One region of the Pseudovibrio sp. Tun.PSC04-5.I4 genome, then DNA from elsewhere that is predicted to be linked to it. Evidence: predicted binding sites of a transcription regulator. Region 1 holds the regulator's gene; each other region holds the start of a gene.
What was found. The regulator PhoB, encoded in region 1, activates phosphate uptake and scavenging genes when phosphate is short. The targets are predictions, from matches to a motif close to TGTCATNNANCTGTCAT.
Positions count from the first base shown of each region.

Region 1 (3,283 bases):
ATCTTTGAAAATGTTGCCTACGGGCCCCGCATTCATGGCCTCGCCCAGAGCAAGAGCGAGCTGGAAGAAATCGTCGCGAACTCATTGCAGCGAGCTGGTTTGTTTGCGGAAGTCAAAGACAGATTGGACGAGCCGGGCACAAGTCTTTCCGGCGGTCAGCAGCAGCGCTTGTGTATTGCACGCGCCATTGCGGTGTCTCCCGAAGTGATCCTGATGGATGAGCCGTGTTCTTCGCTGGACCCGATCGCCACTGCCAAAGTGGAGGAACTGATTGATGAGTTACGCCTCAATTACACAATCGTAATCGTAACCCACTCCATGCAGCAGGCAGCGCGTGTGTCACAGCGGACAGCTTTCTTCCATATGGGGACTTTGGTTGAGGAAGGTCTGACGACTGAAATCTTCACAAACCCCAAAGACCAGCGCACACAGGATTACATCACTGGCCGTTTCGGTTAAGAATAGAAACTGCTCTAAGGAAATCATCCAATGAAAGATCATATCGTCTCTGCTTTTGGCGAGGAACTCAAAGAGTTAGCCGGACGCGTTGTTGAGATGGGCGGCCTTGCCGAAACACTGGTGCATGATGCTGTGACCGGCCTACTCAGGCAGGATCGTGAACTGGCAGCGCGCACCATCGCAGCTGATCAACGCCTCGACAACATGCAGGCAGAGCTTGAAGAGCTGTGTATCTCCGTAATCGCACGCCGCCAGCCAATGGCAAGTGATCTGCGTGTGATCATTGCGGCCATGCGGATCTCGAACGATCTTGAGCGCGTTGGTGACATGGCAAAGAACATTGGCAAGCGAACCCTCGCGATTGAGACAGATTTCTCCAACAAACAGCTCGCTGTTGGTGTGGAACATATGTCTGATCTCGCTCTTGAGCAGCTCAAGGCCGTTTTGGATGCCTACACCTCGGGTGATCTTGAGGTTGTTCAGCGCGTGCATCAACGTGACGACGAGGTTGATGCGCTGTACACATCCCTGTTCCGTCAGCTGCTGACCTACATGATGGAAGATCCTCGCTCAATTACCATGTGTGCACATTTGCTGTTTTGTGCGAAGAACATTGAGCGTATTGGGGACCACGCAACAAACATTGCGGAAAACATCTATTACATGGTTTCTGGTAATCATCTGCCAACAGAGCGTCCCAAAACGGACGAACTTACACAGAGCGCCGCTGTTTAGGGTGTATTTGCACAAGCGGGTGCCGGTTTTTGGATAAGAATGCGCTGAAAATGCGTATTCCCAAAAAAGAAGCACCGTGTTTGGTTAGAATACGCATGACGAAAAGAGTATCGCAGCCTGCCCAAGCCATTTCAGGCATGCTGCTTTGAAACAGAAGGTGCAGAGAGCACTTTAGTATGCCTAAAATATTGATTGTAGAAGACGAAGAACCGTTGAGCTTGCTGCTACGCTACAACCTGGAAGCAGAAGGCTACACTGTGGGCGTATGCGCAAGAGGGGACGAGGCTGAAATCCTGCTTCAGGAAAGCCAGCCGGACCTTCTTCTGCTGGACTGGATGCTTCCCGGCCTCTCCGGAATTGAACTCTGCCGCCGGTTACGGGCACGGTCTGAAACGGAACGCATGCCAATCATCATGCTGACAGCGCGCGGTGAGGAATCCGAGCGTATTCGCGGCTTGGCGACAGGCGCGGATGACTACGTGGTTAAACCGTTTTCTGTTCCTGAGCTGATGGCTCGTGTCCGCGCCATTTTCCGCCGTGCAAATCCCGAGGTGGTCTCCACGCTTCTTAAATCTGGAGATATCGAGCTGGACCGCGAAACGCACCGTGTTCGCAGAATGGGCAGTGAGATCCACTTAGGGCCAACAGAGTTCCGCTTGCTGGAATTCCTGATGAGCGCGCCGGGCCGTGTTTACTCACGCGAGCAGCTTTTGGACCGTGTTTGGGGCCATGATGTGTACGTGGATGAACGCACAGTTGACGTCCATGTGGGCCGCCTTCGCAAAGCCATCAACAAAGGCCGCATGAAGGATCCAATCAGGACAGTGCGTGGCGCAGGTTACGCGTTCAACGATCAGTTTGCTATCGGGTAATGCTGAGTAATTACTGACAGGTTATAAAGCCGCCTAAGGGCGGTTTTTGTGGCCCAGTCGCCTCATGCCGCAACGGACAACAAAAAGCCGGGCAAATGACCCGGCTTCTCAATCTTATATATCTGTTTGATCAGCTGGCGCGGCGGCTACGACGATCGCTCACTGGTTGATACGCGATGCTGCGGTGATGGGCGCAGTAAGGTGTGCCTGCATCAGACTGACGACCACAGAAGTAAAAGTCATCAGAACTCGGGTCACCAATTGGCCACTTACAAGTCCGCTCATTCAAAGTCAGAATGGACGCCCGTTCTGACGGAGGAATGAAAATATCTGGTGCGGGCATTTGCGCAAGTTCGGCCCGGATCATTTCAATTGGTTCAATTTTAAGGGCTGTAGCCCCAGCAACAGTTGGCTGAATAGGACGAGGTGAAGGAGTACTTATCGCAGCAACGGCGATTGTTTCTGTTACGCTCGGTTTTGCAGGAGAAACTGGCCGGGCAGCAGGTGCTGCGGCTTTTCTCGCTTTAGTTGCGGCGCCACCAGATTTGGCGCGGCCTGATAATCCAAGGCGGTGAACCTTGCCGATGACGGCGTTCCGGGTGACGCTACCCAGTTCGCCAGCGATCTGGCTTGCGCTCAGTCCGTCTGCCCAAAGCTTGCTTAGTAACTCTACACGTTCTGCTGTCCAGCTCATTAAAGGGCCCCGTCTTCCTTCAGTGGCGTGCAAAACAGCATTCGCTCAGCCCGGATAAATCCGACCTTGCCGCTTACCTGAGCGTGTGTGCTTGCAGCGTTTAGTAACTACGAGATGGTGTGTAACTCTTATCGCACACTACTATATGGGCGTCGAGGCGAGCAATAACCTTAAAGAATTGAGGTGGGGATGACTCTGGTTTTCCCCAGAATTGCCGCGCTACTACTTACCTATTACAGCCCTCTTGCAGTGGGAGAAGATTACCAATCCATGGATTGGGAGGTGTCTCTTAAGTCAGATCCTATAGCAATCTTTCCAACATAAAGTAAGAGCTGACGACCTTACTCCATTGATATTTATTACATATATTAATCAGGAAAAAACAACTGGTAATAATTACTAGTTAAACAGGTAATTCATGAGGCCTTTGTAGATTTATACCAGCAGCGCCACCTCATACTACACGTATGAGGTGTGTTGAATAAACCTTAAGTGTACTGGAAAAAATCTGGTCATAGGGAAC
Region 1 covers NZ_FNLB01000006.1:571,719-575,001, forward strand. The annotation lists gene pstB (phosphate ABC transporter ATP-binding protein PstB) at 1-459, shown strand, start outside; gene phoU (phosphate signaling complex protein PhoU) at 490-1,194, shown strand; gene phoB (phosphate regulon transcriptional regulator PhoB) at 1,371-2,066, shown strand; gene BLS62_RS07670 (GcrA family cell cycle regulator) at 2,197-2,760, opposite strand.

Region 2 (3,283 bases), 100 kb from region 1:
GATTGTCATGAATGATTTGCTTTGCTTAATTCAAGCCCATGCAATTTGCGTAGAAGGTTACCGTTGCTGGCCAGTCAGAAAAGACGCCGCTAACCTTCACATCCTGCGCAAGCACATCCAGAAGCTCATAAACAGCACCCTCATTGGTCACAGCATCATTGATGCCTTTGTAATACCATCCGCCTTTGTTCTGAGTGAGTGGCCCGGAGCGTTCCAGCGTCCATGTAAAGATCTTCAACCCTGCTTCATTCGCTGAGTTTGCGTAGGCAGATGGAACGATCTTGCCGTCTTTAAGTGTAACAAGCATCCAAAGAGGCGGGGAGATGTAGTTCACACCCATGGCTTTCAGATCAGCCATTGATGGTTTGAATGTAGATGGATCAGAAGTGTCAAAGCCCTGCATCCTATAACGTCCATCCAGCAAGACCGCCTGTTTGCCAAACTCAGGCTCATTCTTAATCCAGTAGAGGATGTCATCCAGAATGAAGGATTGCGGGTACACGTCAGAAGCTGGAACACCAGCAGTTTTGTACTCATCAATCATCTTCTGAGCGTAATTCTCCTGAGAAAAGCCATCATATGGCATCTCAACACTTGGTTGTTTCAGCTCAGGCGTAAATTTAACGCCCTGTGATTTGAACAACTCAATGGTTTGAGCATGGGTCATCAACGTGCCGCCAGTGGCAGCATAAAGGTCTGTCCGCCAAGGTGCTGTGCCATCTATAAACTCAGCAACTGTCTCGGCTGATGTATTGGCCGCATCCATTTTTCCCGAAAGCTCTTGGAATTGTGCAAGGGTAATCTCGGAGGTCCTGCACTCAGCGGCGGCCTTTTCTCCATTTTGAGCAGGCGTAAAAGGCTTGGTGCATGTATCGGCAAGATCAGTGGCAAGGATATTGGTTGTGGTGGCAAGGTCATTTTGCGAATGCCGGCACACAAGTTCTTTGTCCTTGGTGAAAGTCACATCACATTCCTGCACGCCAGCGCCCATCACAGCCGCAGCCTGATAGCCTTCTAACGTGTGCTCAGGAAACTGAAGCGGAGCGCCGCGATGTGAAATTGTGAAACTGGTACTCTTCGCATCATTGGAAATACAGGCGCGAAGTTTCTCCTTCAAAGGTCCCTCCTGCATCTGCTCCACCAAATAGGCCGGACGCGGTCCGAGTTGAGCAGCATCAGCTGCCCCCAAAGAAGCAAGAGAGGCGACGAAGCCGAGGGAAATTATTTTCGAAATAGTCATGAGAGCTCCAAATTGTGGTGGGTGCAAACTGGCATGAGTAGACTACAGTTTGATGGAGCTACGTGAAAATAAGTAGTTCTTTCTCATGGATACATGTGTAGGAATCAGCTTTCGATATTTTGAAAAAATCCTCAATCATCAAAAAATAAATCAGTTTTGTGATCTCGTGTCTTGACCCTGTCGTGATCATCCCTCAGATATATAGTGACACGAAAGAGGAGAAATCGAACGTGTCGACTATATCCGATAGCGACGTTGTGATGGAAAGCCGTTCCATCCGTACGCCTAAGCCACTTCCTGCCCAATCTTTTTCTGATGCCAGCGAAGCCGTGGAGCACCTGATCTATCTGTTTGATCGGGCAACACAGTTTTTGCGCGAGAGTTTTAAGTCCGCCGCACAGGAAAGAATGCCGGAAAACCGGGTAAGGGCCTTTTATCCAGAACTGCGTTTTGAAGTCTCCAGCCATATTCGCGTGGACACGCGCTTGTCCTTCGGTTTTGTTGCAAGACCGGGCAAATACAAAACAACAATCACCCGTCCAGATCTGTTTCGGACTTATCTTGAGCAGCAGATTGATCTTCTGATCCGCAATCATGGATTGGAAATTGTGGTAGCTGAAAGTGATCAGCCAATCCCGCTCCACTTTGCATTCTATGATGGTGCGCACGTTGAAGGTGCAATCCCTTCCAGTGAAGAACGTCCACTGCGCGATGTGTTTGATGTACCAGACCTCGCGGTTATGGATGATGCGATCTCAAACGGCACATACCAGTCAGAAGACGGTATCGAGCCACTGGCACCATTCACGGCACCGCGCGTTGACTACTCACTACATCGTTTGCAGCACTACACTGCAACTGCACCTCGGTATTTCCAGAACTTCGTACTCTTCACAAACTATCAGTTTTATATTGATGGCTTTGCGCAGATGGCCAAGGATCTGATCGCAGATCCAGACAGCGGCTATGTGGCCTTTGTTGAGCCGGGCAATCTGGTCACCTACGCAGGCGATACCGAGCCGAGTGAAGGCAATGTTCTGCCACGCTTGCCGCAGATGCCTGCTTATCACCTGTTGCGCGCGGATAACTCCGGCATCACCATGGTCAACATTGGGGTTGGGCCGTCCAACGCAAAAACCATCACGGATCATGTCGCGGTTCTTCGTCCGCATGCTTGGCTCATGCTTGGTCACTGTGCAGGCCTGCGCAGCAGCCAGCAACTGGGTGATTATGTTCTGGCACATGGTTATGTGCGTGAGGATAAAGTGTTGGATGCCGATCTACCGACTTGGGTTCCAATTCCGCCACTGGCAGAAGTGCAGGTGGCACTGGAAAATGCTGTAGAACAGACCACAGGTTACAGCGGATATGATCTGAAGCGGGTGATGCGAACTGGAACAGTTGCCTCCATTGATAACCGCAACTGGGAACTTAGGGATCACCGCGAACCGGTGCAGCGCCTCTCACAATCGCGAGCAATTGCACTGGATATGGAATCTGCAACCATCGCGGCCAATGGCTTCCGGTTCCGTGTTCCCTATGGAACGCTGCTGTGTGTCTCAGATAAGCCACTTCATGGTGAGTTGAAACTGCCGGGCATGGCAACGGATTTTTACCGGACGCAGGTCAATCAACACCTAGAGATTGGCGTAAAGACTATGGAAATTCTGAGGGAGATGCCTCTGGAGCGTCTCCACTCTCGAAAGCTCAGAAGCTTTGCAGAGACTGCATTCCAATAAAAGGAAGCCGGGCACTGACCCGGCTTTTTCTTTGGCCTATAACAACCCGCCAACCTTGAGTGCTTTTTTCATCACTGTCGGCAACGCCTCTCCATCCAGTTCATCAGGAGAAGACCACCAATATCCATCAGGTGCGGAATATCCTGCTGGCGCTTTGGCCTGCCATACGCTCATCTCCAGATGAAAATGCGTGAACGTATGCTTCACGTCCTTTTCCATGCGTGCCCAGTCCTCCTGAAGAGGGGCCAGATCAAGCGCTTCCATTTCGCCGCCTTCAGTCCAGTGGGTGGTGATTGGTTCGCTC
Region 2 covers NZ_FNLB01000006.1:472,132-475,414, forward strand. The annotation lists gene BLS62_RS07195 (glycerophosphodiester phosphodiesterase family protein) at 26-1,240, opposite strand; gene BLS62_RS07200 (AMP nucleosidase) at 1,501-2,979, shown strand; gene mutY (A/G-specific adenine glycosylase) at 3,016-3,283, opposite strand, start outside.
Region 2: the regulator PhoB is predicted to act here: its motif matches at 1,408-1,424, upstream of BLS62_RS07195 (glycerophosphodiester phosphodiesterase family protein).

Region 3 (3,283 bases), 590 kb from region 1:
AAACCAGACACAACATGGCGATCATTTTGATTACCCATGACTTAAACGTGGTTCGTCAGGTCAGTGACCGCGTTTGCGTGATGCGGGCAGGGGAAATTGTTGAAACCGGATCAACTGAAAAGGTCTTCAGCACTCCATCTCACCCATACACGCGCCATTTAATCGATAGTGAACCAACAGGCTTCCCTGATGCGTTGAAAGCAGGTCTACCTGAAATCGTGAGTGCAGATAAAGTGCGCGTGGTGTTCAGCTCCAAACATGGTAGCTTCCTGAAGCGGAAAACCAGAGATCTGGTCGCAGTCAACGACATCTCCTTGTCGATCAAGACCGGCGAAACACTTGGTATCGTTGGAGAGTCTGGCTCAGGAAAATCGACACTCGGCATGTCTATCATGCAATTGTTGAAGACAAATTCTGGGGTAATTACCTTCGATAATAAGCGCATCGACAATCTGACCAGGAAAGAGATGAAGCCGCTGCGAACCGATATGCAGGTTGTGTTTCAGGATCCATTTTCCTCGCTTAACCCACGTATGGTTGTTGGGGAGATCGTTGGCGAAGGATTGAAGGTTAACAATATCGGGGCATCGAGCAAAGAACGTCAGCAGATGGTTGTTGAGGCACTGGATTCTGTACAAATGCCCCGCAGTGCGATGGACCGGTTCCCTCATGAATTTTCTGGTGGGCAACGCCAGCGTATAGCGATTGCTCGCTCCATCGTTTTGAAACCTAAGTTTATGTTGCTGGACGAACCCACATCTGCACTGGATCTGTCGATTCAGGCGCAGATTATTGAGCTGCTCAAAGATCTGCGTGAGAAGTTGAGCTTGAGCTATCTTTTCATCAGTCATGATTTGAAGGTGATCAAAGCACTTTGTCATAATGTGATGGTCATGCAAAATGGCAATGTGGTTGAAACCGGAAGAACCATAGATGTGTTGCATAATCCGCAAACTGAATACACCCAGCGCTTGGTTTCAGCTGCGTATTTGTAAAAAAAATTGCACTGGAGGCGTTTGACCTCCAGTGCATAATACGAGCCATCGTGCGCTCTTTTGACTTTCCTGAGGGGGGACTAGAGCCCTCCAGCAACAAAGGGAACAGCAAGCGCCATCCGCAGTGTTGGTTCTACCGGTGAGCCAAGCGTTTTTGCACCTTTGAGCGCGTATCCAATCAAGCTGGTCACATAGTAGATGTCCGCTTCAACTGATTGCCCAGATGCCTGTAGCAATACCAGCAAATGAGCAGGCTCATGACGTTTCTGCTCATCCTCCAGCATAAAAGTATACTGAGCAATATCCCATTCACCTTCCAAAGGCACAAAGGGCCGTGCATGTCTCTCGTCGAGAAGTTTTTCACGTTCGGGATGGCATCGAAAGTTATGTGTTGGCGCAGGTGCATCCAACATGTCCTCAATCTGGCTCAAAGCGTTTCCCCTCTTTAAGTCAGAAAGGAGAGTGTTGAGCAAAGTCAGGAGTGCGGCCAGAGAATAATCATTATTGCGGTGTAATGTCGCATCTGCCTTTTATGCGGTGTTGTCTCAAGATTGGATGATTGTTGCATGCACCCGCGAAAACAATGGGTTTAATTTGTCACGTAAGTGCTGTGAAACTGTACTCTAGACAGCCAACGGATTCTTGCGTTGGCAATTTTCTCCCGAGCCAATTATTCCCCAAGGAGTGGCCCTATGAAAACTATGAATATAGCATCTATTGCCTTTGCATTTTCAGTGACGACAGCATTAGCTGAAGGGAACATTCCACAGCAGAATAATGACTGGTTTAAAGCTGGTGAAGCGGAGATTCAGAGTAAAATTGCGCAACAACCCATTACAAAGCCAGCAAAGAACATAATCTTGCTCATTGCAGACGGGAACGGTGTTGGCACCAATTACGCCACGCGTATCTTCGCCGGTCAGCAGAATGGGTTGTATGGGGATGAAAATGTTCTCCCTCAAGAAGCATTTCCAAATCTTGGTCTCGTGAAAACCTACAATGTGAACGCACAGACCCCAGACTCTGCTGGCACTGGTACTGCTATCCATTCGGGCGTAAAAACCAAAGCGGGTGTTCTGGGCGTTGATGAAACTCTGAACCGTGGAGATTGCTCTCAAGTTGAAGCTGCAAAGGTTGCGACGATCGCGGAAGTTCTTTCTGACCAAGGGAAATCGGTCGGAATTATTTCAACAGCGCGTTTGACCCATGCAACACCTGCATCCGCCTACGCTCATTCCGCAGATCGAGATTTTGAAAATAATTCCGATCTTCCGGAAGGCTGTGAGACTCCGGATATTGCGGTTCAGCTAATTGACCAAATGAAATCCGGCGTTGTGGATCTGGCTCTGGGCGGTGGGCGCAGTCAATTTCTTCCCAAGTCAGCCGTGGATGAGGAAGGTAAGAACGGAAAGCGTACTGATGATCGCAATCTCATTGATGAGGCCACAAAATCTGGCGTTTCCTATGTTGGTAGCGGTCCAGCGTTTAGTGAGCTGGATTTAAAATCGGACAATCCGATCCTTGGTTTGTTTGGGTCTTCTCACATGCAATACGAATATGACCGCACAGATGAACCATCCCTTGCCGAAATGGTAAAGGCTTCAATCACAGCATTGCAAGACAATGAAAGTGGTTATTTCCTGACTGTTGAAGCTGGCCGTGTTGACCATGCCAACCACGATGGTAACGCCTATCGCGCCCTGACTGATGGCGTTGCATTTGCTGAGGCGATCGCGATGGCGGATAAATTGACCAGTGATCAGGATACCTTGATCATCGTCACTGCTGACCATGGACACACAATTTCATTCAATGGGTATTGTGGCCGCGGAACGCCAATCCATGGCCTCTGTATGGGAGTTGATAATGATGGCGTGAAGCATACTGATCAGATCCAGACCATGAATGATGGTAAGCCTTATTCCGTGATCGGGTACATGAATGGCCCGGGATCTATCCTCAAAGAAGACCAAAACTGGGAAGGTTTCCGTCCTGACTTGACGCAGGCGCAAGCCTTGGACCCAGATTTTATACAGCAAGCCTTGTTGCCGCGCGATTCAGAAACTCATTCAGGCGAAGACGTTGCCGTTTATGCCCGTGGTCCCTGGGCACATCTTCTCAATGGTACCGTCGAGCAAAGCTACATCTTCAATGTGATGAATTACGCTGCAAACGCGAAGTAATCCCGATAAATGAATGGGTTAAAGGCTCGCTATGGGTGGGTCTTTTTCTTTGACCGTAATTTTGCCGGGGTTAGAGGCCAGTTACATCTCGAAATTCAGAGTCAC
Region 3 covers NZ_FNLB01000006.1:1,163,625-1,166,907, forward strand. The annotation lists gene BLS62_RS10390 (ABC transporter ATP-binding protein) at 1-995, shown strand, start outside; gene BLS62_RS10395 (DUF3422 family protein) at 1,076-1,426, opposite strand; gene BLS62_RS10400 (alkaline phosphatase) at 1,688-3,178, shown strand.
Region 3: the regulator PhoB is predicted to act here: its motif matches at 1,591-1,607, upstream of BLS62_RS10400 (alkaline phosphatase).